One region of the Ruegeria sp. BI7 genome, then DNA from elsewhere that is predicted to be linked to it. Evidence: riboswitches for the same ligand, from Rfam matches in the RefSeq annotation. Region 1 holds a riboswitch; each other region holds the start of a gene.

Region 1 (10,794 bases):
CGTGGGCACGACACAAGTCCCGTGATTGGGCGATCTGTTCCCGTATGACCACATCAAGCTGATCCTTAATCCGCAGTTGCACCAGCTTCACACCCAGGGGCAGCATCCGGCGCAACCAATCAGAGTGGTCGAAGATCGGATAAAATCGGCCTAACATCATGATAAGAAGGCCTTTCCGATTACCGGAGTTGACGGTTCGGCCATATCGCGCGCCTCGATCGGGTCGGCTTGATGCGCCAGTTGCCCGGCCTCAATCGCCAGTATCATCGCGCGGGCCATGGCCACAGGGTTTCCAGCACGAGCGACAGCGGTATTCAGCAGAACGGCGTCATAACCCAACTCCATCGCCTGCGAAGCGTGACTGGGCAGGCCGATCCCGGCATCCACAACCAATGGAACATTGGGGAACTCGGCCCGCATCGCGCGTAGAGCATATTCATTGTTCAGCCCGCGCCCCGACCCGATGGGTGCACCCCAAGGCATCAGCACCTCGCACCCGGCGGCCAGCAGACGCTCGCCCACGATCAGGTCGTCGGTGGTGTAGGGGAAAACCTGAAACCCGTCCTCGGTCAGTATGCGCGCGGCCTCGACCAGTTGAAACACATCTGGCTGCAAACTGTCAGTGTGGCCGATCAATTCCAGCTTGATCCAATTAGTGTCAAACACCTCACGCGCCATATGGGCGGTGGTTACGGCTTCTTTGACCGTGTGGCAACCAGCGGTGTTTGGCAGGATCAGCACGCCCAGCTCGCGGATCATCTGCCAGAAGGTCTGCCCAGCCCCGGATTCACGGCGCAAGGAAACTGTGGCAACACCCGCGCCGCTCTCGCGAAACGCCTGTTCCAGAATGGCGGGGCTGGGGTACTGCGCCGTGCCCAGCATCAATGAGTTGGGAAGTTGGGTCCCATAAAAGCTTTTCATCCTCAGCCTCCCTGCATCGGCGCGACGACTTCAACCCGGTCGCCATCGGTCAACTTTTGAGCAATGCGCAGACCCGAGGGCACAAAGTCTTCGTTTACAGCTGTCGCTACCCGTCCAGAGAACCCGCATTCGACCAACAGATCCGAGAGGATTTCGGAGCGCACCTCGCGCGATTCACCATTAAGCACGATCTTCATCAACCATCTCCGAATGTTTGTTGTCCAACGCCAGATCGGCCACTCCCTGCGCCAGCGCTGGGGCCAGCAGATAGCCATGGCGGTACAGTCCGTTGGCATAAATCGTATGCCCCAGCCGCCGGATGCGGGGCAGGTTGTCGGGAAAAGCCGGGCGCAGATCGACACCGATCTCAAGCACCTCGGCCTCGCCAAAGGCGGGGTTCAGCGCATAGGCGGCGCTGAGCAGTTCCAGCATAGATCGGGCCGTGATACGGCTGCTGTCTTCGCTTTCGATCATCGTTGCGCCCAGCATGTAGAAACCATCCCCACGCGGCACGATGTACAGCGGTATCCTGGGGTGCAGTAGACGTACAGGTCGCGTCAGGTTCACGTCCGGGCAGCGGATCACCAACATCTCTCCCTTGACGCCGCGCAGGTCGTGCAATACCTCACGCGCGTGCAGACCGCGGCAATCGATTGCATTCTCCAGCTGGGTCGGGACCAGTTTCCGGCGGAAAACCACCCCTTGGTCCTGCAATTGGCGGTGCAGATCCCGCAGCGCCTGTCGCGGGTTCAGATGAGCCTCATCCGTGAAATGCAGACCTTTGGTGAAACGGGTTAAATCAGGCTCTAAATTGGCAATTTCAGCCTGACTAATCTCGGTATACCCCCCGGTCCGACGGGCGAACCGACGCAGATCCGGCAGATCACGCGGGTTGGCAACAACCAGCGTGCCACGTTGTTCCACCCGAGTACGCGTAGTCCACCACTCGAACGCAGCCTTGCCCAGCCGCAACACCGGTTCTTCGGCGTTTTCAAACTCGCACCACGGGGCCAGCATACCCCCAGCCCACCAAGAACACCCATGCGGGCCCGGAGGGCCGCCGGGATCGAACACCTGAACCTGCGCCCCGCGCGACACTAGCTCGCTGGCTACGGCGAGCCCGGCCACACCGGCCCCTATGACCGACCAGACCGTCACGCGGGCCAGACCCGATGGAAATGATGAACCGGGCCATGCCCCTGTCCGACCATCAGACTGTCAGCTTTAGCAATGGCCCCTTGCAGATACTCATGCGCCTGCGCGACCGCGTCGGTCAGGCCCAGCCCTCGCGCCAGCCCGGCTGCTATCGAAGACGACAGGGTGCAACCGGTGCCATGCGTATTGCGCGTATTGCGCCGAGTGGCGGTGAATTCTGCCACAACTCCCGAAGGATCAAGCAAGACGTCGTGGCAAACGTCGCCGCGCCCATGTCCGCCTTTCATCAATACCGACCGCGCCCCCAGCCCGCACAGCGCCGTCCCCTGCGCGATCATCTGATCGGGGGATTCGGCATCCGTGGTGCCCAACAAACACGCGGCCTCGGGCAGGTTCGGGGTCAGCATGGTCGCTTGGGGCACAAGAACATTACGCAGGGTCTGAACCGCATCCTGTGCCAGCAAGGCATCGCCAGATTTGGAGATCATCACCGGGTCCAGAACGACGGGGCCATCATACCCAGCGATAGTCTCGGCAACGGTTTGAATAATTTCAGGGGTCGCAAGCATGCCGATCTTGATCGCGCTCACATCCAGGTCGGTCAGCACCGCCTCGATCTGAGCGGCCACTACGTTGAGCGGTATGCCATGCACTGCGGTCACAGCCCGCGTGTTCTGCGCCGTGACCGCCGTGATCACGCTGGCCCCATACACGCCCAACGCAGACATCGCCTTAAGATCCGCCTGAATCCCGGCACCACCGCCACTGTCCGAGCCCGCAATTGTCAGGGCAATATGCGCCATATCGTTGCTCCATCATCAGGGGGCAACGCAGCATGGAAAACGTCTGTTTGTGTAGACCGTTCCCTACGCCGGTATTGCCCGGATCAGGTTCGATGGGTTAGCGCATTCACGCCTCTCAGCCCCTTGATCAGGGCACCCCAACGGTTGGCGCGACAATCTCAGGGGATGCGAAGGGATTCAAGGGCCAATTTTCGCGAAGTTCATGGACAAACTGGACCTATAAAACGAAAAAAGCCGACCCAAGGGGATCGGCCTTTTGGCAACTTGGTGGAGTGATCTTAGCCCTTCATCCCATCCCAAAAGGATTTGACGGATGAGAAAAAGCTTTTTGATTCCGGGTGGTTATCCTCACCCAAATCGTCGAACTCTTTCAGCAGTTCTTTTTGGCGACTGGTCAGGTTGACCGGCGTTTCCACCGCCAGTTCGATGAACATGTCACCCACACCGCCGCCACGCAGGGCGGGCATGCCTTTGCCGCGCAGGCGCATCTGACGGCCCGATTGGCTGCCTGCCGGTATTTGCACGCGGCCGCGGCCACCATCGATGGTTGGCACTTCGATCGAACCGCCCAGCGCGGCCTTGGCCATGCTGACCGGAACGCGGCAATAGAGGTTCACACTGTCACGTTCGAACAGCTTATGATCCGACACTTCGACAAAGATATACAGATCACCCGGAGGACCACCACGCATCCCAGCTTCACCCTCACCTGCCAGGCGGATGCGGGTTCCGGTCTCGACACCGGCGGGGATGTTGACGGACAGCGCACGCTCTTTTTCCACGCGGCCTGCACCGCCACAGGCTTTACAGGGGTTCTTGATGATCTGACCCAGACCCGAACAGGTCGGGCAGGATCGTTCGACGGTAAAGAAACCCTGCTGTGCACGCACCTTGCCCATGCCCGAACAGGTTGGACAGGTGGTCGGCTCCACTCCGCCTTCTGCACCCGATCCGTCACAGGCCGAACAGGCCACGGCAGCAGGAACACTGATGGTTTTCTGCAGGCCCGCGAACGCCTCTTCCAGCGTCACGCGCAGGTTATAGCGCAGGTCCGATCCGCGCGCCGCACGGCGCCCGCCACCGGGGCCGCCACGCTGACCGCCCATGAAATCGCCGAACAGATCGTCGAACACGTCTGAGAATGCGCTGGAGAAATCACCCTGTCCAAAGCCGCCGCCCGGACGACCACCTCCGCCGCCCATACCGTTTTCAAAGGCGGCATGGCCGAAACGGTCATATGCGGCCTTTTTGTCGGCGTCGCGCAGAACATCATAAGCCTCGTTGGCTTCTTTGAACTGCGACTCGGCATCCGGGTTGTCTTTGTTGCGATCGGGATGCAACTCTTTGGCTTTCTTGCGAAAACCCTTTTTGATTTCATCCGCTGATGCGCCCTTTGATACGCCGAGCACATCGTAGTAGTCGCGTTTTGACATCAGTATTTCCTTCAGCCTCAACGTATTTGGGCCGGCCCGGCAACCGGACCGGCCCACATTGGCCCGGTTACCCGTTAGTTACGCTTGTCGTCGTCCAGATCTTCGAACTCGGCGTCAACAATGTCGTCCTCACCCGGCGCAGCATCTGCCGCCGCAGGCTCATCCTCACCTTCTTCGGCTTGTGCCTTGTAGATGGCTTCGCCCAGCTTCATGGCCGCTTCGGTGACGTTCTGGATGCCCGACTTGATCTTGTCGGCATTCTCGGTCTCCAGCTCGTCCTTCAGCGCGGCAATTGCCAGCTCGATGGCTTCGATGGTGGTCGGGTCGACCTTGTCGGCATGCTCTTCCATCGACTTTTCGGTCGAGTGGATGAGGCTTTCCGCTTGGTTCTTGGCGTCGACCAGCTCGCGGCGTTCCTTGTCGGCTTCCGCGTTCTCTTCGGCGTCCTTGACCATCTTGTCGATGTCTTCATCCGACAGACCGCCCGAGGCCTGGATGGTGATCTTCTGCTCTTTGCCGGTGCCTTTGTCCTTGGCCGAAACCGAGACAATGCCGTTGGCGTCGATATCAAAAGTCACCTCGATCTGAGGCATGCCGCGTGGTGCAGGCGGGATATCTTCGAGGTTGAACTGACCCAGGATCTTGTTGTCCGCAGCCATTTCACGCTCACCCTGGAACACGCGGATGGTTACGGCGTTCTGGTTGTCCTCGGCGGTCGAGAAGACCTGAGACTTTTTGGTCGGGATCGTGGTGTTGCGATCGATCAGGCGGGTGAACACGCCACCCAGCGTTTCGATACCCAGCGACAGCGGGGTCACGTCCAGCAGAACTACGTCTTTGACGTCGCCCTGCAGAACACCGGCCTGGATGGCGGCGCCCATGGCAACCACTTCGTCCGGGTTCACACCCTTGTGCGGCTCTTTCCCGAAAAACTTGGTGACCTCTTCGATCACTTTCGGCATCCGGGTCATACCACCGACCAGAACAACTTCGTCAATGTCGCCAGCCGACAGACCAGCGTCTTTTAGAGCGGCCTGGCAGGGCTTCATCGACTTCTTGATCAGGTCCGAAACCAGCGATTCCAGCTTGGCACGGGTCAGTTTCATGACCATGTGCAGCGGCTGACCGTTCGAACCCATCGAGATGAACGGCTGGTTGATTTCGGTTTGCGAAGTCGAAGACAGCTCAATCTTGGCTTTCTCAGCAGCTTCTTTCAGACGCTGCAGCGCCATCTTGTCTTGCGACAGGTCGACACCGTGTTCCTTTTTGAACTCATCCGCCAGGTAGTTGACAATGCGCATGTCAAAGTCTTCACCACCCAGGAAGGTGTCACCGTTGGTCGATTTGACCTCGAACAGGCCGTCGTCGATTTCCAGAATGGTCACGTCGAAAGTACCGCCACCAAGGTCATAGACCGCGATGGTTTGAGTTTCTTCCTTGTCCAGACCATAGGCCAGCGCAGCCGCTGTCGGTTCGTTGATGATCCGCAGCACTTCCAGACCGGCGATTTTACCGGCGTCTTTGGTGGCCTGACGCTGTGCGTCGTTGAAATATGCAGGAACGGTGATCACGGCTTGCGTGACTTCCTCACCCAGATAGCTCTCGGCGGTTTCTTTCATCTTGCCCAGAGTGAAGGCCGAGATCTGGCTTGGGGAGTACTTTTCACCGCGGGCTTCAACCCACGCGTCGCCATTGCCGCCATCGACGATGGCGTACGGCACCATTTTCTTGTCTTTTTCGACTTCTGCATCATCCACACGACGACCGATCAGACGCTTAACACCAAAGATCGTGTTGTCGGGGTTGGTGACCGCCTGGCGTTTTGCAGGCTGACCGACCAGTCGCTCATCTTCGGTGAAGGCGACGATCGAGGGCGTGGTCCGCGCCCCTTCGGCGTTTTCGATGACCTTCGGCTGCGAGCCGTCCATGATGGCCACGCACGAGTTGGTGGTTCCGAGGTCAATCCCGATTACTTTTCCCATATGTTCAATCCCTTTCTCTTCAAGGCGATGTCCCGAGGTCCGAACCCGTTATGGCACCCGGCCCCGATCTGATGTGCGCAACAGCCCTACACCATCGCGCGTCCCGGCGTATATAAGGGCGGGATCAGAGGCCTGCAAGCGTTGTAAAACGCAGGTTTTCGGGAATCTGTGGCCTTTTTGGCAAGGTTTTGGCAAGGATCGGGGATTCTCGGATGGCGCGGCTGCTTTTACGCGGTTTTGATATCAGGAAAGCCTGGCTGGACGGGCCCGCGCAGGAGCGGCTGATCGACAGCCTGCGGCCGATTCTGAAATCGGCCCCTTTGTTCCGGCCAGTCACGCCATCGGGTAAGGAAATGTCCGTGCGTATGACGTCGGCCGGGTCACTGGGCTGGGTCACCGACAAGACGGGGTACCGATATCAGACGCAACACCCCAAAGGCGCGGTATGGCCCGCGATCCCGGAGCAGATTCTTGGTATCTGGCGCGACCTTGCCAGCGCGGACCGTGATCCTGATTGCTGTTTGATCAACTACTACGGCGAAGGGGCTCGGATGGGGTTGCATCAGGACAAGGACGAGGCCGATTTTTCCTGGCCGGTCCTGTCGATCTCACTGGGGGATGATGCCCTGTTCCGCATCGGCAACCAGACACGGGGCGGCAAGACCGAATCCATCTGGTTGAACTCGGGTGATGTGGTGATCATGGGCGGGCCCGCCCGGCTGACCTATCACGGCGTCGACCGCATCCGGTTCGGATCATCAAAACTGTTGCCCAAGGGTGGTCGGATCAACCTGACGCTGCGTGTGGCCGGTTAGCGGCGCGCCTCCCAGCTTTGGGACACGTGCTGACGAGAGAAGAAAATTCCCAACAAGCCGATCAGCAGCAGGATCAGCCCCACCCAAAGCGCGTATTCCCAGCTGGTATTGCGAGGAAAATAATTGCGGAAAAGAAAACCGCGGCACTGATCGATGAGGTGAAACAGGGGGTTCCAGGTGAACATGGCCAACGTGGCACCGCCCAGCGCATTCGCCACGAACATTTTACCCGAAAAGATCATGTTCAAGCGCCGGTAGATATTGGTCAGGACTGTCACAAAAGTGGGAAACCACGGTCGCAGAGCCATGAAGACGACGCCAATTGCGCAGCCAACAAACCAGCTCAGGATCAACATGCCAAAAGCGCCGCCCGGTTCCTGAATTTCAATTGGCGCGACTGCTACACTATAAATAAAGAGGATCACGATGATTGTCACAATCTGCGTGTAAAGCGCCCCAAAAGCGGTGGCCAACAGGACGACAACCATGTTCATCGGCGAATGCAGCATCATCGGGTTGTTGCCGGTCCCGACCCCAGCTACCGCGCTGACGGATTTGATATGGGTGATGAACAGAAACACGCCCGACAGCAGAAACAGGACAAATTCGCCCCGGATTCTTGCAATACGTGGTCCCAGGAAAGACAGGATCGTATATAACACTAAAACCAGGGCGAGAACCTGCAAGATGTTGATGATTATGGCCACGACCGCGTTGTGATGCTGGGACCGTATGCTGCGAACAACGGCGTGGAAAATCAGCTCGGCCGTTGTGAACGCGCCGCCCAGTAAGGACTGGTTTCGCTTGAAATAATACACCCGAAGCGTCTTTCCCGTTTTTTCGCCTGCAATCTGTCACGAAATTCTTGCCGTTCCGTAACCGGCACATCATAAGGCCGTCAGGCTATTCGATCAACAAATCACAGGAACGGAGCTTTTTTGTGACCTACGACGCCCTCATTCCCGTCATTCGACGGCTGGCCCTGGAAGCCGGTGACAAGATCATGAAGATCTACAATTCGGATGATTTCGACGTAAAGGTCAAATCCGATTCCAGCCCGGTGACCGAAGCAGACGAAGCTGCCGATGCCTTGATTTCGGCCGGTCTGCGCGATGCCTTCCCGGATATTCTACTGGTGACCGAGGAACAGTCCGCCTCGCATTCAGAAAAGGGTGACAGATTCCTGATTGTTGATCCTTTGGACGGCACCAAGGAATTCATCAACCGGCGCGGCGATTTCACGGTGAATATTGCGTTGGTCGAAAACGGCGTTCCAACGCGTGGCGTGGTTTATGCGCCTGCAAAGGGCCGCATGTTTTATACACAAGCCGATGGTCAGTCGGTTGAAGAGACCGGAGCATTGGACAAAGCCCAGGCTGGGGAGGTGACTTCCATTTCAGTGTCTAATCCGGACAATTCAGCGCTTCTGATCGTGGCGTCGAAATCGCACCGCGATCAGGCCACCGAGGATTACATCAACAAATATCAGGTGAAGGACAGCAAGAGCGCGGGCTCATCCCTGAAATTCTGTCTGGTGGCCACGGGCGAGGCAGATCTTTACCCCCGCGTTGGCCGCACGATGGAATGGGACACAGCTGCGGGCCATGCCGTGCTGGCCGGTGCGGGCGGCAACGTGGTGCGCTTTGATGATCATTCACCGCTGACCTATGGCAAGGACGGCTATGCAAACCCGTTCTTTATCGCCTACGCTCCGGGTGTTGACCTGAAGGAGGCCTGATGTCCGTTCTGATCGCCATTCCCGCCCGCTATGCCTCGACCCGCTATCCGGGCAAACCGCTGGTTCCGCTGACCGGCGCCAATGGCACCGCGATGACGTTGATCGAGCGGTCCTGGCGCGCTGCCTGTTCGGTGTCGGGCGTCGACAAGGTGGTCGTTGCCACCGATGACGACCGCATCCGCGAAGTGGCCGAAGGGTTCGGGGCCGAGGTGGTGATGACCTCGGAAAGCTGTGGCAATGGCACCGAACGCTGCGCTGAGACCCATGCCAACCTTGGCGCTGGCTATGACATCGTGGTGAACCTGCAAGGCGACGCGCCGCTGACACCGCATTGGTTTGTCGAAGACCTAGTCGCTGGCCTGCGCGCCGCGCCCGGGGCGGGCGTGGCCACACCCGTGCTGCGCTGCGATGGTGACGCGCTGAACAGCCTGCTGAACGACCGCAAGCACGGGCGCGTTGGCGGCACCACCGCCGTCTTCGCCGCGGATCACAGCGCCATGTATTTCTCAAAAGAAGTCGTCCCGTTCACCGCCGAGACCTACGCAGGCGAAGAAGAGACCCCGGTTTTCCACCATGTCGGCGTCTACGCCTATCGCCCCGATGCTTTGACCGCCTATTCCACCTGGCCGGTGGGCCCGCTGGAACAGCTGGAAGGGCTTGAACAGCTGCGATTTATGGAAAATGGCCGCAAAGTTCTGTGCGTTGAGGTTGAGGCCAAAGGCCGCCAGTTCTGGGAACTGAACAACCCGCAGGACGTTCCCAAGCTTGAGGAAATGATGGCCGCGATGGGGTTGGATTGAGCCATTTTCCCCCTGACCTGGACACACCCGTTGGCATAGCAGGGCGCAAACTTCTTTGTCTGGAAGACAGATGACCAATATTCTTGTAACCGGCGGAGCTGGATATATCGGATCGCATGCCTGCAAGGCGCTGGCGCAGGCGGGCTATACACCCGTGACTTATGACAACCTGATCACCGGCTGGCAGGACGCGGTGAAATTCGGACCGTTCGAACAGGGCGATCTGCTGGATCGCGCTCGGTTGGATGAGGTCTTCGCCAAATACCAGCCCGCCGCCGTAATGCACTTCGCCGCCCTCAGTCAGGTGGGCGAGGCGATGTCCCAGCCCGGCAGATATTGGACCAACAATGTCACCGGATCACTGAACCTGATCGAGGCAGCCGTGGCAGCCGGTTGCCTGAACTTTGTGTTCTCATCGACCTGCGCCACCTATGGTGAGCATGACAATGTGGTGCTGGATGAAGACACACCGCAACTGCCGCTGAACGCTTATGGTGCCTCAAAGCGGGCCATCGAAGATATCCTGCATGATTTCGAGGCCGCATATGGCCTGAACCACGTGATCTTCCGCTATTTCAACGTGGCCGGTGCCGACCCCGAGGGCGAAGTGGGTGAATTCCACCGTCCCGAAACTCATCTGGTGCCGCTGATGCTGGACGCCATTGACGGCAAGCGCGACGGGCTGACCGTATTCGGCACCGATTACGACACGCCCGACGGTACCTGCATCCGCGACTATGTGCATGTCTGTGATCTGGTCGATGCTCATGTTTTGGGGTTGAACTGGCTGGAACAGGGCAAGGGTAGTCGGGTTTTCAACCTTGGCACCGGATCGGGCTTTTCGGTGATGGAGGTGATCGGCCATTCCAAAGCCGTCACCAACCGCGAGGTGCCCTATTCCATCGGCCCCCGCCGCGCTGGCGATTGCACCAAGCTTGTTTCAGGCTCGGTCCGCGCGGGGCAAGAGCTTGGTTGGACCCCAAAAAGATCAACGTTAGAGACGATGATCAGTGATGCCTGGCGCTGGCATCAGAACGGCAATTACGAAAAGTGAGCCATAGGTGACAGATCATGCAGCCGATAATCTTCCACCCATTGGATGGGTGCAGAAGTACCGGTTGCGTCTGAAACGACGGCGGTTGCTTTG
Region 2 (10,794 bases), on a different contig from region 1:
CAATTATGCGCATGATTAATGCTGGCAACCTTTGGCGTCCGCTGCTGCCAATCCTATACAATGGCAGATTATTGCTACGCGTCGCCCGGGTGGCGAAAGGGCACAGCAGAATACACCGTTTTCTGCGATAACTGTGGTGGTATCTTCCCTTGATCTCGCACTAAAAAGGCCCGAAATACCAAGTTTTTTACAAGGGCAACATTATGCAGAGCGTTCTCATCACCGGGTCAGCCGGTTTTATTGGCTTTCATCTGAGCAAGCTTCTGCTGGCCCAAGGGTACCACGTAGTGGGGTTGGACTCTCTGAACGATTATTATGATGTGTCGTTGAAAAAGGCCCGCCACGACATGCTGGCGCGCGAACCCAATGGTAAGAATTTTTCGCCCGTCATCGGCAAGGTCGAAACCCCCGGCCTGATGATGGAGCTGTTCGGGGAACATGGTTTTGACTATGTCATTCACCTCGCTGCCCAAGCTGGGGTGCGCTATTCGATCGAGAATCCGCGCTCGTATCTGGAAAGCAATGTGATAGGGACTTTCGAAATTCTGGAAGCGGCGCGGGCGCATCCGCCAAAACACATGCTGTTGGCTTCGACTTCTTCGGCCTTTGGCGCCAATACCGAGATGCCCTATAAGGAAACCCAACGCGCCGATCATCAGATGTCGTTCTACGCGGCCACCAAGAAATCGACCGAAAGCATGGCCCATTCCTATGCGCATCTGTTCGATTTGCCGATCACCATGTTCCGGTTTTTCACCGTCTATGGCCCTTGGGGTCGCCCGGACATGGCGCTGTTCAAATTCACCAAAGCGATCCTCGAGGGCAATGCGATCGATGTCTATAATCACGGTGACATGAAACGCGACTTTACCTATGTCGAAGATTTGGTTGAGGCGATCCGCCTGCTGATGGACGCCGTCCCTGTGCGCCCCGCAGACGGCAATGTTCGAGAAGGGGACAGTTTGTCACCGATCGCCCCCCATCGAGTGGTGAATATCGGCAACAATGATGCGGTACAGCTGACCGCGTTTATTGAAGCCATCGAAACGGCCACTGGCATCAAGGCGAATAAAAACATGATGCCAATGCAGCCCGGTGACGTGCCCGCAACTTGGGCCGATGCATCGCTGCTCAGGGAATTGACCGGTTATCAACCAAGGACTTCGGTCGAAGATGGTGTGGCTGAGTTTGTTAAGTGGTACCGCGACTTTTATCGTCCCAACGCGGCTGGGACCGAAAGGTAAGATGGTTAGCCTTCAGGCCTAAAAGATTGGTGGCCGTCCTCTCAGTTTTGAGGTTCGGCCTCTGAAATTCTCAAGGGTAAAAACGCAAATTGTTCCAGTACCCGGAACGTAGTTCAAAACCTTTCCTACGGTGATTGTTCCTCAGGGCGCTTATGTTGCGCATCTCTCAATCCAACTGAACGGATGCCAATTTGAGCATCCAAAAAAAGCACTTTAACCCGGTTGTCTTTTCGTCCGTTCCAACCTACTGACAACCTCACCTCGGGGTGCGTGGCCTGCCGCGCTGAGATGCTTTTGGCGAACCCGTAGAACCTGAACCGGCTAGAACCGGCGGAGGGAAAGGTAACGGTTTCATCCACCCTTGCCCTCTCGCCGCAATGGAGGATGACATGAAACATCTGATGATTGCTGCGGGACTTCTGAGCGCAACAGCGGCTGTCGCGGCCGACAAACCTCAGCTGACCGTTTACACCTATGACAGCTTTGTCTCGGACTGGGGTCCGGGCCCGAAAGTAGAAGAAGCTTTCGAAGCAGTATGCAACTGTGATCTGAACCTCGTGGGCGTCGAAGACGGCGCGGCACTGTTGTCGCGTCTTCGGCTTGAGGGTGAAAACACGGACGCCGATGTGGTGCTTGGGCTGGACACCGGCCTGATCGCAGCGGCCAAGGAAACTGGCTTGTTTGCTCCCAACTCGGTCAGCGCCGATTATACCCTGCCGATTGAATGGTCGGATGACGTGTTCGCGCCTTATGACTGGGGCTATTTTGCTTTTGTCCATAACGCAGATGCGGCGGCACCTGCCAATTTCCGTGAACTGGCCGAGGGTGAAAGCAAGATCATTATTCAAGACCCGCGTTCGTCCACTCCGGGTCTGGGGCTGCTGTTGTGGGTCAAAGCGTCTTATGGAGACGAAGCCCCCGAAATCTGGGCCGGGCTTGCCGACAATATCGTGACCGTGACCAAAGGTTGGTCCGAGGCGTATGGCCTGTTTCTTGAGGGTGAGGCGGACATGGTGCTCAGCTACACCACATCGCCTGCTTATCACTTGATCGCCGAGGATGACGCCAGCAAAGCAGCGGCTGCCTTTGATGAGGGCCACTATATGCAGGTTGAAGTTGCGGCGAAGCTGGCCGGTACCGATCAGCCCGAACTGGCGGATCAATTTCTGGAATTCATGGTCTCGGACACCTTCCAGCAGATCATCCCGACCACCAACTGGATGTATCCGGCAGTGACCCCTGCGGCTGGCCTGCCCGAAGGGTTTGACACGTTGATCACGCCTGAGAAATCCTTGCTGTATACCCCGGATGAAGCCGCCGCCGTGCGGGATCAGGCGCTTGCGGAATGGCTGGGCGCGCTCAGCCAGTAAGCCCTTGGCCGGGTGTTGGCGCAGCGGCACTGGTTGCTGCGCTGATATTGGGCACATTGGCCGCGGTAGCCCTGCGCGCTGATACAGCGGGTGGGTTGGGTCCGGCCGATTGGGCGGCGCTGCGCTTTACGCTGGTTCAGGCGGTGTTGTCTGCGTTGTTCAGTGCCGGGCTGGCTATTCCGGTCGCCCGGGCACTGGCGCGGCGTCGGTTTCGTGGGCGGTCTGCCCTGATCGCCCTATTGGGCGCCCCCTTTATCCTGCCGGTCATCGTCGCGATCCTTGGGTTGTTGCAGGTTTTCGGACGTGCCGGCTGGATTTCAGATTTTTTAGGTCTGTTTGGTTTGCCGCCGCTGCGCATCTATGGGTTGCACGGGGTGGTTCTAGCCCATGTATTTTTCAACCTACCACTTGCCACGCGGCTGATCCTGCAGGCGTGGCAGGAAATTCCGGCAGAAAGATTTCGGTTGGCCGCGCAATTGGGTTGCGACGGCTTTGCCATGTTCCGTCTGATCGAACTGCCAATGTTAAGGCGCATTCTGCCAAGTGTTCTGGCCGTAATCTTTGCGATTTGCCTGACTAGCTTTGCCGTCGCGTTGACTCTTGGCGGAGGGCCCCGCGCAACGACACTTGAACTCGCGATCTATCAATCCTTTACCTACGATTTCGACCTTGGCCGCGCGGCGTTGCTTTCTGCGGTGCAACTGGCCTTGACCGCTGCTGCCGCGCTAGCTGCTTTGAAGTTTTCGCGTGGTGACGGGTTCGGCGCTGGATTGGATCGCGCGATACAACGATGGGATGGCGGCGCGCCTGCAGTCGATGCGTGCTGGATCGGGCTCGCGGCAGCGTTTCTGCTTCTTCCTTTGGCTGCCGTGGCGATCTCTGGCCTATCTGGGTTGCTCGAAATGCCTGCCTTGGTGTTCCGTGCGGCGGTGATATCGGTTCTGGTTGCCACTGCTAGTACGATTGTTTTGTTGATGCTTGCACTGCCGATGGCCATGGCCGTTGCAACCGGTCGTTACGGGATTGTCGAGCTTAGCGGTATTTTGGGACTGGCGGCTTCACCGTTGGTGATTGGTACCGGGATGTTCATTCTGATCCGCCCCATCGCTAATCCAGTAACACTGGCATTGCCGGTAACCGCGTTGGTGAATGCCGTCATGGCCTTGCCCTTCGCGCTACGCATTCTGGTGCCGGCAGCCCGCGACGTGGTGGCGCGACACGGACGGCTTGCCCTGTCGCTGGACATGGACAAGAAAACATTCTTTGCCCGCGTCCTGTTGCCGCGCATGCGCCCACAGATCCGCTTTGCCACGGGTTTGTCAGCCGCGCTATCGATGGGAGATCTGGGAGTTATTGCCCTGTTCGCCGATCCACAGATCGCGACCTTGCCCTTGCAGATCTATCGGTTGATGGGGGCGTATCAGATGCAAGCAGCGGCCGGGGCAGCTCTGTTGCTGTTGTTACTGTCGATGGGGGCATTCTGGCTTTTGGATCGCGGAGGGCGGTTGCATGCTGAAACTTAAAGGCTGCGTAATCGAGAACGGAAAATTTTCGTTGCGTGCTGATTTTGCCGTCGAGACCGGTGCCAGTGTAGCCATTATTGGGCCGTCTGGCGCGGGAAAGTCGACACTGCTTGAGGCGATTGCCGGGTTTCGTGACCTCAAACAGGGAAAGGTATTCTGGGACGGAGACCTTATATCCAACCGCGCCCCTGGCAAGCGCCCTTTGGCGATGCTGTTTCAGGATGGCAATCTATTCCCACATCTGACGGTCGAACAGAATATCGCTTTGGGCTTGCGCCCGAACGGGCGGTTGACGGTTGATGAGCAATCTCAGGTCCAATCCGCACTAGATCGGGTTGCCCTGCCGGGTCTGGGTGATCGCAAGCCAGCCGAACTGTCTGGAGGTCAGCAAAGCCGGGTCGCATTAGCCCGGGTTCTTGTGCAGCGTCGTCAGATGTTGCTGCTGGACGAACCGTTTGCGGCGCTGGGGCCGGCACTGAAGGATGAAATGCTTGATCTTGTGGCTGGGTTGCTGGCGGAAACCGGAGCGACCCTGCTTATGGTCAGCCACGACCCGCAGGACGCGCGCCGCATTACCAGTCAGACGGTTCTTGTGTCTAACGAACAGGCACATCCTCCTGCGCCGACCCGGGACCTTTTGGACAATCCACCGCCCAGCCTGCGCGACTATTTGGGGTAGGGACATTGGATGGAAACCTGCGAAAGGAAGCTCGCAGCCCGGCGCGTAGTTGAAAGGTTTCTGCACGCCGGACTGACGGGGAGGGACCTTATTGCCGGTTGTGGAAAATGAATCCGAGGAAGTTCAGCAGCAGTTGCGCCGCAAGAATCTGCGTACTTTCGGTCTGGTCATAGGCAGGGGCGACCTCAACCAGATCAATGCCAACCACATTACCGCGTTTACTGAGCCCCTGAACGATTTCCAGGACATCATAGTACTGAAACCCGCCGTGGCTGGGTGTCCCTGTTCCGGGCGCAATCGACGGGCAGAACGCGTCGATATCTATGGTGACGTAATAACGCGCACCTTTGGGGATACGATCCAAAACGCCCTCAGTTCCCAGTTTACGCACCTGTCGTACCGATAGGATATCTGAACCCCGCGCCCGCGCGTCGTCATAACCTTCTTTCGCGGTTGAGGACACGTTGCGGATGCCCAGTTGGGTCATGCCCGAGACATAGTCTTTTTCGATTGCCCGACGCATGGGGTTGCCGTGACCATCGGTGACGCCTTTGCGTTCGTCGACAAAGTCCAGATGCGCATCGATCTGGATCACATGGATTGGTCCGTTCTTTGCGCAATCTTCTTCAAAGGCGCGGATGCACGGAATGTTGATCGAGTGATCTCCACCGATAGTCACCGGCAGAGCGCCCGCATCGAGGATTTTCTTCACACCGAATTCGATGTTGGCGTGGCTTTCCTCGGTCTTGGTATGGATGATGTCGGCATCGCCCAGATCGACGATGCGCACATCGCTGGCCAGATAGGTTGCGTCATCCTCGTGGTCATAGGCACCGGCGTGGCCAAAGCTGAACAGGGTTGACGCTTCGCGCACAGCGCGCGGCCCAAACCGGGCACCGGATCGAAACTGACACCCGAAATCGAAAGGTGCACCAAGGACGGCGACATCAGCGTCGATCTTATCCCAATTCTCGACATAAGGTTTTTTGCCAAAAGTCGCGATGCCGACAAAAGGCAGGTTCAGACGACCAGATTCATAGCCATGACCCGACATGATTTCTCCGTTTCTTATGGGTTATCGGTACGCCAATTCCGGCAGGAACAGCGCGATTTGAGGGAAAGCCATCAACAGCCCGGTGACAACCAAAAGGATGATTAGAAAGGGCGGCACGCCGCGGACCACCTCGACAAAGGGGCGGCGGAATACGGCGATGGCGGTGAACAGGTTGCAGCCAAAGGGTGGTGTGGCGGCTCCGATGGCAACTTGCAGTGTGATCAGAACGCCAACCAGTACCGGGTCCAACCCACTGGCCTTGATCATCGGCGCAAAGATCGGAACTAGGATCAGGATCACCACGATCGAGTCAACGAACATGCAGCCGAGGAAGAAGGCCACGTTGATCGCTAGCAACACCACAAGCGGGCTGGCTTGTTCCAGCCCCAGCGCTGCGATGATAGTCTGCGGCACTTGGGCAAAGCTAAGTGTCCAGCTAAAGGCGGCACCGGCGGCAATCAGGATAAACACGACGGACGTGATGGCCCCTGTGGACAGGGCAATATCGAACAGGTCTCCGACCTTGATCGAACGAAAGATCACAACCTCGAGGATGACAGCATAAAGCACGCAGATTGCCGCCGCTTCGGTGGGTGAGAACACGCCGCCATAGATGCCTCCGACGATGATCGCCGGAAATCCCATCGGCCACAGGGCTTTGCGCAACGCGGTAAAGCGCTGTCCCCACCCCTCGCGAGGCAGAACTGGGATATCGTGACGGTAAGCGTACACCATGCAATAGGCCGAGAATAACACTACGATCAGCAACCCGGGCAAGATGCCCGCGATGAAAAGCTGCGAAATCGATGTCCCCGAGACCACGCCATAGATGATCATGCCGATGGATGGCGGGATCAGATAGGCCAGATCAGCGGCATTTACGATCAACCCGATCGAAAAGCTGTCGCTATAGCCCGATTTCAGCATCCGCGGCCGCATCGCACCGCCAATGGCCACCACCGTCGCCTGGGTCGACCCACACACAGCTCCGAACAAGGCGCAGGCCGAGGTGACGGAAATTGCCAGGCCGCCTTTGATATGGCCCATGAAACTCATCACAAGATCGATAAGCCGGTTGGCGGAATGTCCTCGCGTGATGATATCAGCGGCCAAAATGAACATCGGCACCGCGATCAGCGCAGCCGGCTTCACGCCCCCGATCATCTGCTGGATCAGGATTTGCATGTTCATTTCAGGGAAGTAGACGAGAAACCCCAGCACAGCCGCCGAAATCAAGGGCATTTTCATTGGAAAGCCTGCCAGCAGCAGGACGATCATTACAACCAGCATCAACTCGGTCATTTGTCCGCCTCCGCAGTATCTTGGAATTTCTTGATGGCTGACGCGGTTTCCGGATCTTCATAGCTGTCAATTTCGAGGTACGAGACATAGACGTCCTCGTCAGCGAAGTTCAGGTTACGGATCGCAGTCAGCAGGTATTGGAACGAGGCCAGTGCCAATCCGATCACCACCCAGACATAGGTCAGGTACAGCGGCAGCTGCAGCGCCGGGGTGATCCGCCCGCGCGAGGCGACTTTCTGCACATATTCAAACGCGTACCAGGCCAGCACACCCATCACGATGGCTGTGGTGGTGGCGATCACTACCATCAGGCCTTTGCGCAGTTTGACTGGCAAGGCGTCATAGATGGCTGACATTCGGATGTGGATGCCCTTACGAGTGGCGTAGCCCAGTCCCATGAAGGTGACGATCACAATTAGAAACTCGTTCAGCTCTTCCGAAAAATAGATGGATTGGTTGAACACATATCGCCCAAAGACATTGGCGATGGTGTTCACGGCCATCAGGGTGACCCCCCAGCCCAGGATCCAGATTTCTATCCGTCCGATGACGGCGTCGATCTTTCCCAACAAGCCGAAGGGAGTGGCAGTATTGCTTTGCATGGTTTCCCCCCTTTGAAAGCCCCCACGCGCAAGGCGCGTGAGGTAGTTTTGAGTGAGTGGGTGGGGAGGGATCAGTTGCCCGACAGTTCCGCCTGCAGCGCGTCCAGCAGTTCCTGACCACGGTCGCCTACCGTGTTGACATAGGCGGCAGAGGTGCCCGTGCTGCGCTCACGGAAGGCGTCACGCTCTTCTTCGGTCAGAACGACCAGGCCAATGTCAGGTTTGGCTTCTTTGATGATATCCAGACGTTTCTGATTGAAGTCGGTGACGACGCCATCAATGAACCCGGTCATGTCGGCCATGGTGTCGCGCACAAGTTGCTGGCGGTCTGGGTTGAGGGTTTCAAACCAGTCCGAACCGGCAACGACGGTGGTGACAAGCTCTTGCTCACCGGCCCAGATCAGGTGGCTGGTGACCTCGTAGAACTTCATCTCTTCGATGGTCGGGATCGGATTGACCTGACCGTCAACTGCGCCGAGTTGCAGCGCGCCGAACACTTCGCCAAACGGCAGCGGGGTCGGGCTGGCACCCATGTTTTTATAGGTCTCCAGCAGGATCGGCGACACCATCACCCGCATCTTGAAGTTGTCAAAGTCTTCGGGCGTGCGGATTTCGCGGTTGGTGGTCCAGACCTGCGGCCCTTCGGAATACATGGTCATAACTTCCAGACCACGCTGGCGGAAATCATCGTTCAGCGGACCGTAGATGGTTTCCGAGTTGCTGAGGATGTTCGAAATCGCGGCCGGATCGGATGGTAGCAAGTAGGGGAGCAGGAAAACCTGGCTTTCTGGCACCACGGTGCCAAGATTGCCAATCGATACGTTGGTGAACTGGATGACACCGTCGGCGGCCTGTTCAACCGTTTCGGTCGGCGTGCCCAGCGTGCCCATCGGATAGACGGTCACGGTCACTTCACCATTGGTGGCGGCTTCGATGCGCGATTTGAACTCCTGCGCGTAGGCATCCATGATCGAGCCCGGAATCTCTTCGATTGCGAACTTCCAATCCTCGGCCAAGGCGGCGAGAGGGGTCAGGCCCAGCAATGCTGCTGCGGCAGTTATCTTGAGGGGATGAGAGGTCAAGGTCATGTTGGTTTCTTCCCTGTTGCCTTATTGGGTTTGGTCTTCAGGGATCAGGACAGCATAGAAAATTACACAAAAAAATATCATCTTGTTTATGTTCACATGAGGTATTTTTATGTAAATAACACCACGACTCCCGAAAGGCGGATAAGCGTTGAAACTGCTCAGAAATACTCTGCTTGAAACCTTCGTGACCGTGGTCGAATGCGGTGGGTTTACGGATGCGCAATACGCATTGGGCATTACGCAATCGGCGATTAGCATCCGAATCCGAGATCTGGAAACGGCGCTTGGCTATCGGATTTGCGAACGCGGCCGCGGTGGGTTTCGCCTGACCGAACGGGGCGAAATCGCCTATCGCAAGGCCGGAAACATCTTGCGCAGCGCCCGCGATTTCGACGCTGAATTGCTGGAATTGCGTGGGACCACTACCGGAGATCTGCGGATTGGCACCATTGATGCGGTCAATACACTGGCAGAGCTTAATCTGGCGCAGGTCCTTAAGCGGTTTCTCGACCGTCCCAACGAAGTGCAGCTAGAGGTGGTCGTCGCATCACCAACTGAGTTAACACAGAAACTGATTACCGGTGATTTGCATGTTGCAATCGCTCCCTTCCGCAATCAGGTCCCAGAGCTGACATACACCGAACTGTGCCAGGAAGAGCATCGTTTGTACTGTGGGCAGGATCATCCCTTGTTTGACTTACCCGACGATCAGATTGATCTGGATGTAATCTCGCAGCACCAAATTTGTCAGCGCTCCTACAACATTCTGGTGTCACCGGTGCTTCAGACTGCGCAGCCAAAAGCCACCGTGGCAAATATGGAAGCAATGGCGATGATGATTGAAACCGGTCACTTTTTGGGTCCGCTGCCGGTACACTTTATCAAAAACTGGGCCCACCGCGATCGACTCAGAGAGCTTGCGCCGGACAAGCTGAACTGGAACTCAACCTTTTACCTCGCAACACGGCCATCACTGGCCCATAGGAGGGCGGTTGAAATTCTGGTGCAAGACATCGTTAAATCCTGCAAGCGTGGTCAAGAGTCATAGCCGCTTAGGCATCGTCATCCACAAAGTAGATTTCGGCGAACGCTTTGGCGACGGCCTCAGTCGTCTCTTCTCGGCGGCGTTCGATGTGTTTTCGAATGGTATCAACTGCGATGCCTTCATCGCGGTCTGCAATATTTTGCATGATCATCAGGTGGCTGGGAATTTGGCTATTCGTCGTTTCAGCCCCACCATTCAAATACGCATTCTTTAGGTCGATCAGGCGAACGAACCGGATGCGCGCATTGAGGTTCTCAAGAATACGCACAAGTTCCTGATTTTTGGACCCCTTGGCAATGTCCACATGGAATTGCTCATCCAACTCCAACAACCGCCGGGGGTCTTCGCACTGGTCATATTCCCTCAAAACCCCACGCAATGTTTCCACCAATGCGGCCAGCTGACTATCCGAGGATTTGCGAATAGCCAGCCTCACAGCTTCCGTCTCAACCGCGATCCGGGCCTCATACAAGGAAAGAATCTGAGAGGGGCTAAGCGGACGGCAGAAAAATCCCCGCCTGGCCTGAAAGGTCAGGAACCCTTCGGCCACCAGCCGGTTCAGCGCTTCGCGTACAGGTGTCCGGCTGGTGCCAAAGCTTTTGGCCAGGGCAACCTCATTGATCTGGGATTCTGGCTTGAACTCAAAGTTCTCGGCCATCCTGCGCACAAGATCATAGACGCGACCAACACGATCTTCGGTTTTTGTCATCCGGTTTCCTCAAGTCAAAGATCAAGCTTTGGACTAACAGGTTTTTGCCGGGGTTTGAACTGAGTATTGACTGGTCGGCAAAACTGTATAATCAATTGTCGACAATTAGAATAGGCGACTCACGAAACGGAGGTTCATGTGTTGAAACCGGCAGATCCCATGCGGATGAACGGCGCGC
Region 3 (10,794 bases), on a different contig from region 1:
ATGTACGAAGAGCTGGACATCAACGACACCAACCTGTCGGCTGGTGTCCGTCTGCCGGTTGGGGATGAGCTATTCGCTGGGTTCGCGGTAGGCTATGACGAGATGAGCCTACGGAACGGGTCGAATTACAATGCAACGGGTGATCGGTTCAATCTGGGTGCCTCGCTGACCAAATACACCGGCGCGTGGGAGTTTGCAGCCCAGCTGTCGGCCGGTTGGTCAGACTATGATACGCTCAGCGCGGGCGGGATCAGTGGCGTGTTGCCCAACGGTCAAATCGTAAGCACCGTTGGTGTCAGCGAGATCAAGCACAAGATGAACCATCAGAACCTGCGTCTCAGCCTTGCTTATGACCACAGGTTCGCGGGCGGCAGTTCCTATCTGCGCCCTGAGGTAGCCGTTGATGCCACACGTCTGGCAACCGAAAGCAATGGCGATGCAACCCTAGCGGGGGTCGTTCTGCAAGACGATAGCGAGATGATCTATTCGTTCACGCCTTCGCTGGAAATCGGAACCGAGCAAACCCTGAGTGCCTCGCAGAAGCTTCGCGCAAGTTTTCAGGTTGGTGCCATTCTCTCGTCGGATGATACCGTATCGGTCACCGCCGGGTTCAACGGAGCGAGCACCGCTGACGGTGGGTTTTCAAACACCAGCTTTGTCGGCGACGCGCATGGCTTGGTCTCGGCCCGGTTGGGGCTGTTTGCGCTGGATGACAGCAGCTTTGTCAATCTGAGCCTCGATCATTTGTTCGGAGACTCAACCAGGGCCCTACAGGTAGGTCTTGGCCTTGGACTACAATTCTAATCGATGAGGGACAGCAGGATGAAAACTTGGATAAGCGCTTTGGGGGTCACATTGGGATTGGCAACTCCCCTTGCTGCGCAGGAAGGCGCAGCGCCGCCATGGTCGGTCAATTGCAGCAATCGGGCCGTTGGGTCCGAGTTGATCTGCGAAATGACCCAAAGCATCGTTTTGACCGAAAACAACCAAAGGCTTACGTCCATCGCATTTATAAAGGCTGCAGGTAAGGACGAGACTGAGACCGTGCTGACCCTGCCATTCGGTCTTTTGTTCTCGGAAGGGCTGGTTGCAAAGGTGGATGATGCCGAGGTCGCCCGTCTGGAGTTCCTGACATGCGAGGCACAAGGTTGTTTTGCCCGTTCGCCAGTTTCCCAGGAATGGATGTCTGCGATGCGGGCAGGTAATCAATTGCAGATCGACGCTAAAAACAGGGTCGGAGAGCCAATTTCATTTGGCTTCGATTTGACTGGGTTCAGCAAAGTATCCGATCTATTGCCCTGAGAGTAGTTTCCCTTCAATGCAAGAGCGTGCGGAGCCGAAAGGATCGGCTCCGCCTCGGTGTTTAGTCTTTCACGGGCATGTAAAGGTCGCCGCCTTCACGGAATTTGGCGGCCATGGCCTCCATCCCCTCTTTCTGCGCTTCAGTTCGAATGTCGTGGCTGATCCGCATCGAGCAGAATTTCGGCCCGCACATGGAACAGAAATGCGCCACCTTATGCGCTTGTTTGGGCAAGGTTTGGTCGTGGAATTCCCGCGCCGTTTCCGGGTCCAGCGACAGGTTGAACTGATCTTCCCAGCGGAACTCGAACCTGGCGCGGGACAGCGCATCGTCACGACGTTGTGCGCCCGGCAAACCCTTTGCCAGATCAGCGGCATGAGCCGCTATCTTATAGGTGATAACCCCAGTTTTCACATCATCCCGGTCCGGCAGCCCCAGATGTTCCTTCGGCGTGACATAGCAGAGCATCGCACAACCAAACCAGCCAATCATCGCAGCACCAATGCCGCTGGTGATGTGGTCATAGCCCGGCGCGATATCGGTGGTCAGGGGGCCAAGCGTGTAAAAGGGCGCCTCGTGGCAACACTCCAATTGCTTGTCCATGTTTTCTTTGATCTTGTGCATGGCTACGTGTCCGGGGCCTTCGATCATCACCTGACAATCTTTGGCCCACGCGATTTTGGTCAGCTCACCCAGCGTCTCAAGCTCGGCAAATTGTGCCTCGTCATTGGCGTCGGCGATAGAGCCGGGACGCAGACCGTCGCCTAGGCTGAACGACACATCATAGGCCCGGCAGATGTCGCAGATTTCGTCGAAATGCTCATAGAGGAAGCTTTCCTTGTGGTGATGCAAGCACCACTTGGCCATGATCGACCCACCGCGCGACACAATACCGGTAACCCGTTTTACCGTCATCGGTACCATATGCAGGCGCACGCCTGCGTGGATGGTGAAATAGTCGACGCCTTGTTCGGCCTGTTCGATCAGCGTGTCACGGAACACTTCCCATGTCAGGTCTTCGGCAATGCCGTTGACCTTTTCCAGCGCTTGATACAACGGCACGGTGCCAATCGGCACCGGGCTGTTGCGGATGATCCATTCACGAGTGTTGTGGATGTTGCGGCCGGTCGACAGGTCCATGACGGTATCAGCACCCCAACGGATCGACCAGACCATTTTATCGACCTCTTCTTCCATCGAAGAGGTCACAGCCGAGGTACCCATATTGGCGTTGATCTTGACCTGGAAATTACGCCCGATGATCATCGGTTCGCTTTCAGGGTGGTTGATATTCGCAGGGATAATGGCGCGACCAGCGGCGACCTCGTCCCGCACGAATTCCGGGGTCACATAATCAGGGATGTTTGCACCCCAATCATTGCCTTCGCGCTGTTCAACGACACCTTCGCGCAATTGGTTTTCGCGGATGGCGATGAATTCCATTTCCGGGGTGACGATGCCGGCGCGGGCATAGGCCAGCTGCGTCACAGCTTTTCCATCCTTGGCGCGCAGAGGGCGCGGGCGCACAGGGAACTCGGGCGTCAACCGATCACCTTCGACAAAGCCGTTGTCTTCCGGTTTGATCTTACGTCCATCATATTCTTCGACATCTGCTCGAGCCTCAATCCACTTGCGACGCAGCGGCGCCAGACCTTGCCGAATGTCCGTCATCACCTGCGGATCGGTATACGGCCCTGAACTGTCATACACAGGCAAGGGTGGCTCCCCCGCCGTGGGGTGGACCGAAATTTCACGCATTGGCACGCGCACATCCGGGTGCAATGTGCCGTTTACATAGATCTTGCGCGATGCGGGCAGTTCACCGGCGGTGATTTTGGGGTTGGGGACGTTCATGTTGGTGCTCCTCAAGCAGTTCAACTTAAAAAGACACCAGATGAGTTTTGGCTTGGGGAAACGAGAAGGCAGACAGCCCCCTGTTCGGAGTGCGCTTGCCCGGTAATGTGGCCTGCGCGCCCTAGCTTCCTACGCCAGTATCAACTGGGTCAGGTTCAAAGGGTCGCGTCGCCGGGCATTGCCCCGTCAGCCTCTCAGTCCCCTTGGTGGGACTCCCCTGCGTACAGGTGATTTAGCTTGAGGTTCACGGCTTAAACAAGCACCAAAATTCATTTGTTTCAGATTTTCTCGAACGGCCGGGACCTTCCATTCGGTGCAGTGTGTCACCAGAAATACGGTCCTATCTGATGCGCATGCCGACCTATTCGACAGATACTCCGCATATCGACGGTAAGTTAAACGCAGTTATTTAACATAAGACGTCTTATTGGGTAATTCCCTCTTTTGAGGGAGAATTGTCGGAGTACGTAATTAATGAGACCGAATTAATGGGACTCGTCTTCCCAATAATTCAACGACTTAAGATTTTCATGCATTTTGGTGGATTTCGCTGATTTAGACTTAACAAGCTTGTCTCAGACTGCAGAAATACGATCGTCGACTGCGACGCGCATCGAGAACCTCCGAGAGCAGACACAACTCCCAGACCGACAGCTTCACAGCGTAAGGTTTTGCGCTGAACAATGTTGAGCGACAATGTGCCCTGCCCTGATCGCTTGCGGCCCAAAGCTGCCTTTGGTCAAAATCCGAAACGCTGCTTTGCGGCATTCCATGAGCGGACATTGGAAAACTATTGAACTTCTGTTTGAGACTATTTCATCGAAGCTGCTTGGTAGGCCAAAATGCAATTGCATAGTATCGCCAATGGTGCATTGGTTCTCTACAGAACAACCCAAGAGGCAAGTTTCGGATGCGAATTTCTAGAATTGTTGTTAAAAATTATCGTGGTTTAAAGAGTGCTGATGTTAGCATCGACAACGATCTCTCCTGCATTATTGGCGAAAACAACACTGGCAAGACGGCTTTACTTCGTGCTGTGCAAATATGCCTCGATGTATCCTTTCCTTCCATGTTCCGCTCCCTTGTTAGGGAAGACATCCATACCAGCGTCGACATCGCTCATCCAAATCAAGTTCTTATCGGTGTTGAATTGAGTGGTTTTGAAGGAATCGTGAACCAGGAAGCATTGGTTGCAACTTGGAAAACAGAGGCTAACAAGGCGCGCATTTTCTATCGGTTTCGCCCGAGGCTGAGCGTGCGAGAGGCGCTAGGGACAGAGGAAATCGTTGCCGGTGATCTGACTTTGGAGGACTATCAGTGGGAACTAAAAGGCGGAGGCAACCCTGCAATCGATCTCACGGAAATCGATTGGGACGATGAAATCGGTGAAGCTGTCCGCTTCTCGGATTTACAATCGTATTTGGTGGTGAGCTTGCCGGCATTGCGCGATGTCGAAAATGAGCTGCGTAACTTCAGAACGTCCCCATTGGTCCGGTTGATCGAAGCATGCGAGATTGACCAAGGGGAGCAGGATGCGCTGATTGCAATTCTTGACAACGCTAATCAACAAATAGAGGCATCAGCTGCAGTTGCAGACATTGCAAACTCTATCGACGCATCTTTCAAGGATGTGTCAGGGCCAGCATTTGAGATGGATGCGACGCTCGGACTTTCCGCTGCAACATTTCAGGCAATTGTTCGCAACCTAAAAATACTGCTTTCCGACTTGGCTATGACGTCTTTTGAACCTGGCCGAAATGGTCTGGGTATGAACAACATTCTGTATATTGCCATTTTGATGGAGTACCTGGAAAGACGGCGTGCTCGCGGGAACTCAGCAGGACAACTCGTACTTGTCGAGGAACCGGAGGCGCACTTGCACCCTCAACTTCAAGCTTCCTTGCTTGTTGCACTGCGATCAAAGGACGTACAAACTCTTCTCACGAGCCACAGTACACAGATAACCTCGCTTGCACCCTTCAATACGCTTATATCTCTTACCAAACGCGCCGACGCTTCTGTCGTATCGTGCACATTGGCCGCTAACGATCAATTGGATGCAAATGCCATCGCCGATCTTGAGCGGTATCTGGACTCCACAAAAAGCGACTTGCTGTTTGCACGAAAAGTAATGCTTGTTGAAGGGGCCGCTGAGCTCTTTCTTCTCCCAGCGCTTTATGAGGCAGTACATGGCGGGAACCTTGAGCGGGAAGGAATTTCTGTTGTTGCTATTCACGGGGTGCACTTCGATGTATTTACTCGTTTGTTCCGCACAGGAAACCTGGAGAAAAAATGCGCAGTTGTGACTGACGCGGATTTAAGGCCGTCGGACGCAAGCGATGAATTTGATTTGGTTGTAGAAAAGCCGAACCTTGCTGCCCTCCAAGGAGAGTTCGTCCGGGTATTTGCTGGCGCAACGACGTTCGAGCGTGAGCTGGTGACAGTTGAAACACTGCCAATGCTCATCGAAGCTTGTAGGCAGCTTGGAGCGCCTCAGATCACAGTGCAACTCGAGACCGGTCTCGCTTCTCTTCAAAACGACAATCTGGGACCAGAGATTGAAAGTCAGGTTATTGAAGACCTAGGAACATCTGTCCTCAATACTGCCAAACGATTTGGTAAAGGCCGGTTCGCGCAGGTCGCAGCGCGTCATGCGCACCTATGTTCAGGCTTGCCTCAGTACATTCAGCAAGCGATTGATTGGCTTCAAGAATGACTACTTTGACGCCGCAACAACGGCAAGCAGTTGAGCACAATGGAAACTTACTCCTTACAGCATGTCCCGGCAGTGGAAAAACGCGGGTCATTATGGCGAAGTTACTGTTGCTCGCCGAACAATTGGAAGACACTCCGCGCTCGGTTGGTTGTATCACCTATACCAATGCCGCCGTGGAGGAGATTGAAAGCAGGATAAAGCAAAACGGCTCTCAATCGCTACTAGAGCGCTGCGAGATCGCAACCATCCATGCATTCTGCCTACGATTTATCTTAAAGCCCTACTGCTGGCTCATTCCCGAACTGCCCGATGGTTTCAAGGTTTTGACACGTGAGATGAGCCTCTTCGACCGCCTTGTTAGAACGGTCGAAGATGAGATTGGCAGGGCAATACAGTTTCGAACCTTTGAGGATTACGCTTCTTTGCGGATGGACTCAGAGGGCCGAGCCGCAGGCGTTGGTATTGATGGGGGAATTGTCAGCGAGGCCAATGCCGCAAGATATTGGGAGTTGATGCGTCGCAATGGCTACATCGACTTTGCAATGATCCTTTTCTACTCGCTTCGAATTCTACGCGAGCACTCCTTTGTTGGGCATGGTCTCTCATGCAGGTTTGCTTGGCTCCTTGTCGATGAGTTTCAAGACACAACCGATGTTCAGATTGCAATTCTGGGCGAGTTAGAGCGGCATCTTCGAAGCAGGTTTTTTCTTGTTGGTGACGAAAACCAATCGATCAATGGCTTCGCGGGCGCTCGTCCAGACTTGGGTCAAGCGTTCGCAATCGGTGTGCAAGCTGAGCAGAACTTTGTTCTCACGGGCAATTTCCGTTGCGCGCCTCAGATCGTTAATCCCGCCGAAACACTTACACCGCGCATGCCTGCAATGCACTCGGCAGGCGCGGCTGCAAATGTTGCCGGAACCGTCGAATACCGCCACGTCCAGTCTCCCATTGTAGGGATTACTGACTACTTCTTGCCGTTGCTCGAAGCACAAGGAATCCCACTTGGTCAGGCGGCTATCGTCGCTCCTTGGTGGAGGCATTTGATACCTGTCGCGAGGAGGCTGCGCGAGTTCGATGTGCCGGTCTTTGGACCGGGTGCCCGCCCGTATCAAAGGAGACGGCTTTACGCTGTACTAGCCGAGCAACTAGGAGCTGCCGTCGAAGCACAAAATCTGTCACAGCTACCGGGTGTGGAAAAAGCTATCTTTCGGTTAGTTAGCGAAGCAATGGGGCAGACTCGTTTCGATATCTTTTCCTATTCCGGTCGGTGTTCGGCGTTGGCGTTGGTATACGCAGCGCAGCAAAGTGCCATTGATAACCCCGGCGGATTGGACTGGCTTCGCGCCTCTGCACAGATCGTAGGTGATATCCTTGTGCGCGATGAATGGATCGATCACGTAACAGCAACCGCGCTTACACACTCGGTTGAAGAAATTGCTGCGGACATGGCGAGGAACGATGTCGATGTTGAAAACTTACAGATCGCCGACCTCGGCCTGTTTGCCAATCCTGACAACGCCTTGAAATTGATTACGCTTCATAACTCTAAAGGACGTGAGTTTGAAGCGGTCGCAATCATACACGCCAATGAAGGCAACATTCCGCATTTTGCTGCAAAAACGCAGTCTGAGTTCGATGAAGCGCGCCGACTATTCTATGTCGGCATCACGCGTGCCAAGAGGCACCTCATGGTTTTTTCCGACCAAACGCATTATCGAAACGTACCGTCGCGCTTCATTAGAGGAGCTGGTCTCGCATAGCTTGTGAATACTTGCATAAGACGGCCACTGGAACATGTCGGGTAGATGTCCAGTTAAAGGAAATCGGGATAGCAATTAATGGTTGCAGCGAAGGTCAGCTTTCCCGCCCGCACCCTCAAAACCACTTAGCCGGGAACATTAGCAATAGCTGATCGAGTTCATCGTTTTGCTCAGGTTCGAGTTGGGAACGGAGCTCCTGCATAGTAGGGTCCCTGCCCCATCGCTTCTCATGCACGCCTGTGATTGAAAACAGGTTCACGCGCCGCTTCAGTAATGCTGCCATGAAGCCATGTGTCTTACGGCGTACGGCCACGGAAGATGCGCGGTATGGTCGATCCATCGATGTAATATTACGTGGATTTGGTCGCGCCGGGAAAGCGACACTCGAAAAGAGGTCGATCGGTGCGCGACTATGTGGGTTGGATTTCATAAGGATGTTCGCAAATGCCAGCGCAAAGTTTTGAAATTCTCGCTTGTTCTTGTGCTTCGACCGTTCAGGCAAGCTCCGCTCGAGTGCAGCCTCCAATTGGATTGCACCATCCCAAGCAACTTGCACACGATGGTTGTCGCGCAATTGTATTGTCGTTGATGCAGACATGTCAGGTAGTCCAAGCTGTGTCGCATAAGGGGAACCGCACGCACGGCATGTGAGCGCGACATTGCTTCCGTTAAACACGAATGCCGTTCCTGCTTCGCGATCATTGCAGGCCAAACAATGCGTTGTGAGTGGCCTTCTATGCCTCCAGCAGAACGTCCGAGTGATTAGACGCCAAGACAAACGCAGAAACTGATCGTGACCGTAGAGCTGATCCACAAGCAGGCAGCGTGGGCACCAAGCGAAGGCCGGTATCCCGCTGAAGCGGTCACCACCCATATTGATGCCCCCTGCCCGCCTCAGCCACTTTGTATGAACGCCGGGCTTGGCAGACGGTAGCGTGAGCAGCTCCAGCCTGCGTTTGATGGGGTCCAGCGCATCATTGAGGCCGGCTAGAACAACACCGTGATCCAACGCATCCAGATCCTCAGGCAGCGCAATCGGGTTCATGTAGTCATCAGACTGGAAAAGGCTGCGAAGATATGAACGGACATCCATTGAGTTCATGGCGGCGGCACGACTTACGAATGATGTCAGGCTTTCCATGTCATAGGGCGTGACCTTCATACAGGCAGGTCCTGGTCGCGATATTTTAACCAGGTGTCGAGATCCAAACGCTCATTGTCAGACACGATTGCGTAAATCGCAAAGCCGGTAAGAACCTGCATAACGGTTTTGCAGATGCCATGCGTTTTGGTGATGATGGCCTTTCTCAGCTTGGGGTCACTGGATAATCCCCCCTCCTCCTTAACAGGGCACCATCGTTCGAACCCTTCTAGAAATTCAATGAAGTCATCTTCTGCGGGTGTCCACGCTCGATACTTAAGCTGGAGAGATCGCCCAAGAATTTGCTCGTCTTCCATGGCCCATCGCCAAATGCGTGGTGCTCCCGTCAGGACAACCCGGATGTCATATTTGGACATCAGATAGTGGACGTAGTTTTGATACGAAATCCTCTGTCTTTTCTGGAAGCTGTAGATACGGTGAAAATCCTCCAGGATAACAAGACGTGTGCCCAAATGGCCGAGAAGCTCGAGGGTTTTTGAATATGACGTTTGGCGAACGAGCGGGCCATATCCCGGGATATCAAGATTGGCGCGAAGCGCGTCGCAATAGTCGATGATGTCACCACTCGGATGGATAAGCTCATTCACGACGGGGACTATCTGTCTTCCGCTTCGCCCGTTGGTCACCTGAGGGTGCTGTGTTGCAAACTCCTCTAGAATGCGTGTGAGACCCATCCCCGCTGGCGCGGTTATGAACACAAGCTTGTTGTCGCAATCAGACGGCGCTTGAACCAATTCGTCGAGACGGTTTCGAAGCGCACGCCTTGCCGACGTATCGAAATAGGCACCCTCACGAATGTAGTGAATGCGCTCCGGGACCGATGCCTTTGACATATCGGGAAACTGCTGCGTTGGGACCCTGCTCACGACAATTTCCCCCGCTCAGAGTAATGCCGAAATCCATCAAGATCGCGAATATCTCGACCTTGCGGCAAGGAGCCCAATTTAGATGGGGTTGTAGCTTTCTTGCGTTTGCGCGCGTCAGCCAGGATTTGTTTTCGGAAGTCATGCGCTTCTGCAGGATCTGGAGCGCTCAGAGAGGCGTTTAGTCGTTCTTCGCGTGCTTTGCGCAGTTCTTGGAAGTCATCAACCGACAACGGGTTGCGCGGAAAGTGCTCGCCTCGCGCTTCGTAGTATGTTTCATTATCTGCGCTGAATTGAACTGTGCGGATGTCAGTTGGATCATATTTGACAGTGATGTTTTGAACGCCGCAGTTTTTCATCTTCTGAAGGTGTTCTGAGCGATAAAACATCCCGAATAGTTCCAGCCCTTCCCGTTGGATATTGCGGTTTTCGAATGGCAAAAAGTCAAGCCGGAAACGATCCGGATCAGATGGTAGATGCGGCCGTGACTTGCTCTCCCGCCATCTGACGTTCCAGGCGTTCATTGGCGAAGTCAGCAACCGGCGCTTTCTATCGTGAACGTAATCCCGAAGAATAAATTCGAGCAGGAGTCTTTCAACGTCACGCAAGGTGAGCGTCGCCTGCTTTTCAGGCTGATATGTTCCCTTTGTTTTGATGTTTGAGAATGTGGTTCCTGGAAGCGTGTGAACGAAGGTTTGAATCGTTCCGATGAAACGTTCAACATGTCCACCTAGGTGAGGTTGTGCCACAGGGCGAAATATGTGCTCAACGCCGTACTGTTCCAGCCCCCCGTTAAAGGCTTTTGATTTGAGATCGGTCCCGTTGTCGCTGCTGATTACAAGTGGCAGCCCATAGACAGGCCATTCATACGGTATTCCCAGTTCAGCGAGGTATTCCGCCTTGGGAAAAACAGAGCGATGAAAGGCTTGCATGAGGTTGATAGCCGATGGCGCTTCCATCGATAGGAATATTCCGGTCGGCATCCTCGTCGCGATATCAAGCAGAACCGTTAGATATGGTCGTCCTATGCATTCACATGTGTCTGGGTCGACAACCATTACGTCCAGCACAGTGTGATCAATCTGAACAACAGCAAGCGGGTCTTTCACAACATATCTGCCTCGGATGATCTGGTATGC

The links. Region 1 has a riboswitch for thiamine pyrophosphate ahead of thiD (bifunctional hydroxymethylpyrimidine kinase/phosphomethylpyrimidine kinase). Riboswitches for the same ligand answer to the same signal wherever they lie in the genome.
Region 2: it holds a riboswitch for thiamine pyrophosphate, as region 1 does, so the genes downstream of both, thiB (thiamine ABC transporter substrate binding subunit) here and thiD (bifunctional hydroxymethylpyrimidine kinase/phosphomethylpyrimidine kinase) in region 1, are expected to answer to the same signal.
Region 3: it holds a riboswitch for thiamine pyrophosphate, as region 1 does, so the genes downstream of both, thiC (phosphomethylpyrimidine synthase ThiC) here and thiD (bifunctional hydroxymethylpyrimidine kinase/phosphomethylpyrimidine kinase) in region 1, are expected to answer to the same signal.

What each region holds. Positions count from the first base shown of each region.
Region 1 is NZ_JBQFSK010000003.1:230,283-241,076, forward strand. It holds gene ACR0JB_RS10620 (thiamine phosphate synthase) at 1-160, opposite strand, end outside; gene ACR0JB_RS10625 (thiazole synthase) at 157-921, opposite strand; gene thiS (sulfur carrier protein ThiS) at 924-1,118, opposite strand; gene ACR0JB_RS10635 (FAD-dependent oxidoreductase) at 1,102-2,079, opposite strand; gene thiD (bifunctional hydroxymethylpyrimidine kinase/phosphomethylpyrimidine kinase) at 2,076-2,879, opposite strand; TPP riboswitch at 2,923-3,029, opposite strand; gene dnaJ (molecular chaperone DnaJ) at 3,158-4,312, opposite strand; gene dnaK (molecular chaperone DnaK) at 4,387-6,294, opposite strand; gene ACR0JB_RS10655 (alpha-ketoglutarate-dependent dioxygenase AlkB family protein) at 6,507-7,109, shown strand; gene ACR0JB_RS10660 (ABC transporter permease) at 7,106-7,927, opposite strand; gene cysQ (3'(2'),5'-bisphosphate nucleotidase CysQ) at 8,050-8,847, shown strand; gene ACR0JB_RS10670 (3-deoxy-manno-octulosonate cytidylyltransferase) at 8,847-9,647, shown strand; gene galE (UDP-glucose 4-epimerase GalE) at 9,718-10,701, shown strand; gene ACR0JB_RS10680 (glycosyltransferase family 2 protein) at 10,709-10,794, shown strand, end outside.
Region 2 is NZ_JBQFSK010000002.1:401,428-412,221, forward strand. It holds gene ACR0JB_RS09375 (GDP-mannose 4,6-dehydratase) at 204-1,244, shown strand; TPP riboswitch at 1,497-1,601, shown strand; gene thiB (thiamine ABC transporter substrate binding subunit) at 1,634-2,614, shown strand; gene ACR0JB_RS09385 (ABC transporter permease family protein) at 2,590-4,137, shown strand; gene ACR0JB_RS09390 (thiamine ABC transporter ATP-binding protein) at 4,124-4,816, shown strand; gene speB (agmatinase) at 4,905-5,870, opposite strand; gene ACR0JB_RS09400 (TRAP transporter large permease) at 5,892-7,172, opposite strand; gene ACR0JB_RS09405 (TRAP transporter small permease) at 7,169-7,774, opposite strand; gene ACR0JB_RS09410 (TRAP transporter substrate-binding protein) at 7,846-8,862, opposite strand; gene ACR0JB_RS09415 (LysR family transcriptional regulator) at 9,011-9,910, shown strand; gene ACR0JB_RS09420 (GntR family transcriptional regulator) at 9,915-10,616, opposite strand; gene ACR0JB_RS09425 (thiamine pyrophosphate-binding protein) at 10,755-10,794, shown strand, end outside.
Region 3 is NZ_JBQFSK010000015.1:50,909-61,702, reverse strand. It holds gene ACR0JB_RS21205 (hypothetical protein) at 1-804, shown strand, start outside; gene ACR0JB_RS21200 (invasion associated locus B family protein) at 823-1,302, shown strand; gene thiC (phosphomethylpyrimidine synthase ThiC) at 1,364-3,154, opposite strand; TPP riboswitch at 3,264-3,383, opposite strand; gene ACR0JB_RS21190 (ATP-dependent nuclease) at 4,065-5,870, shown strand; gene ACR0JB_RS21185 (UvrD-helicase domain-containing protein) at 5,867-7,630, shown strand; gene ACR0JB_RS21180 (TniQ family protein) at 7,746-8,792, opposite strand; gene ACR0JB_RS21175 (TniB family NTP-binding protein) at 8,789-9,625, opposite strand; gene ACR0JB_RS21170 (transposase) at 9,655-10,794, opposite strand, start outside.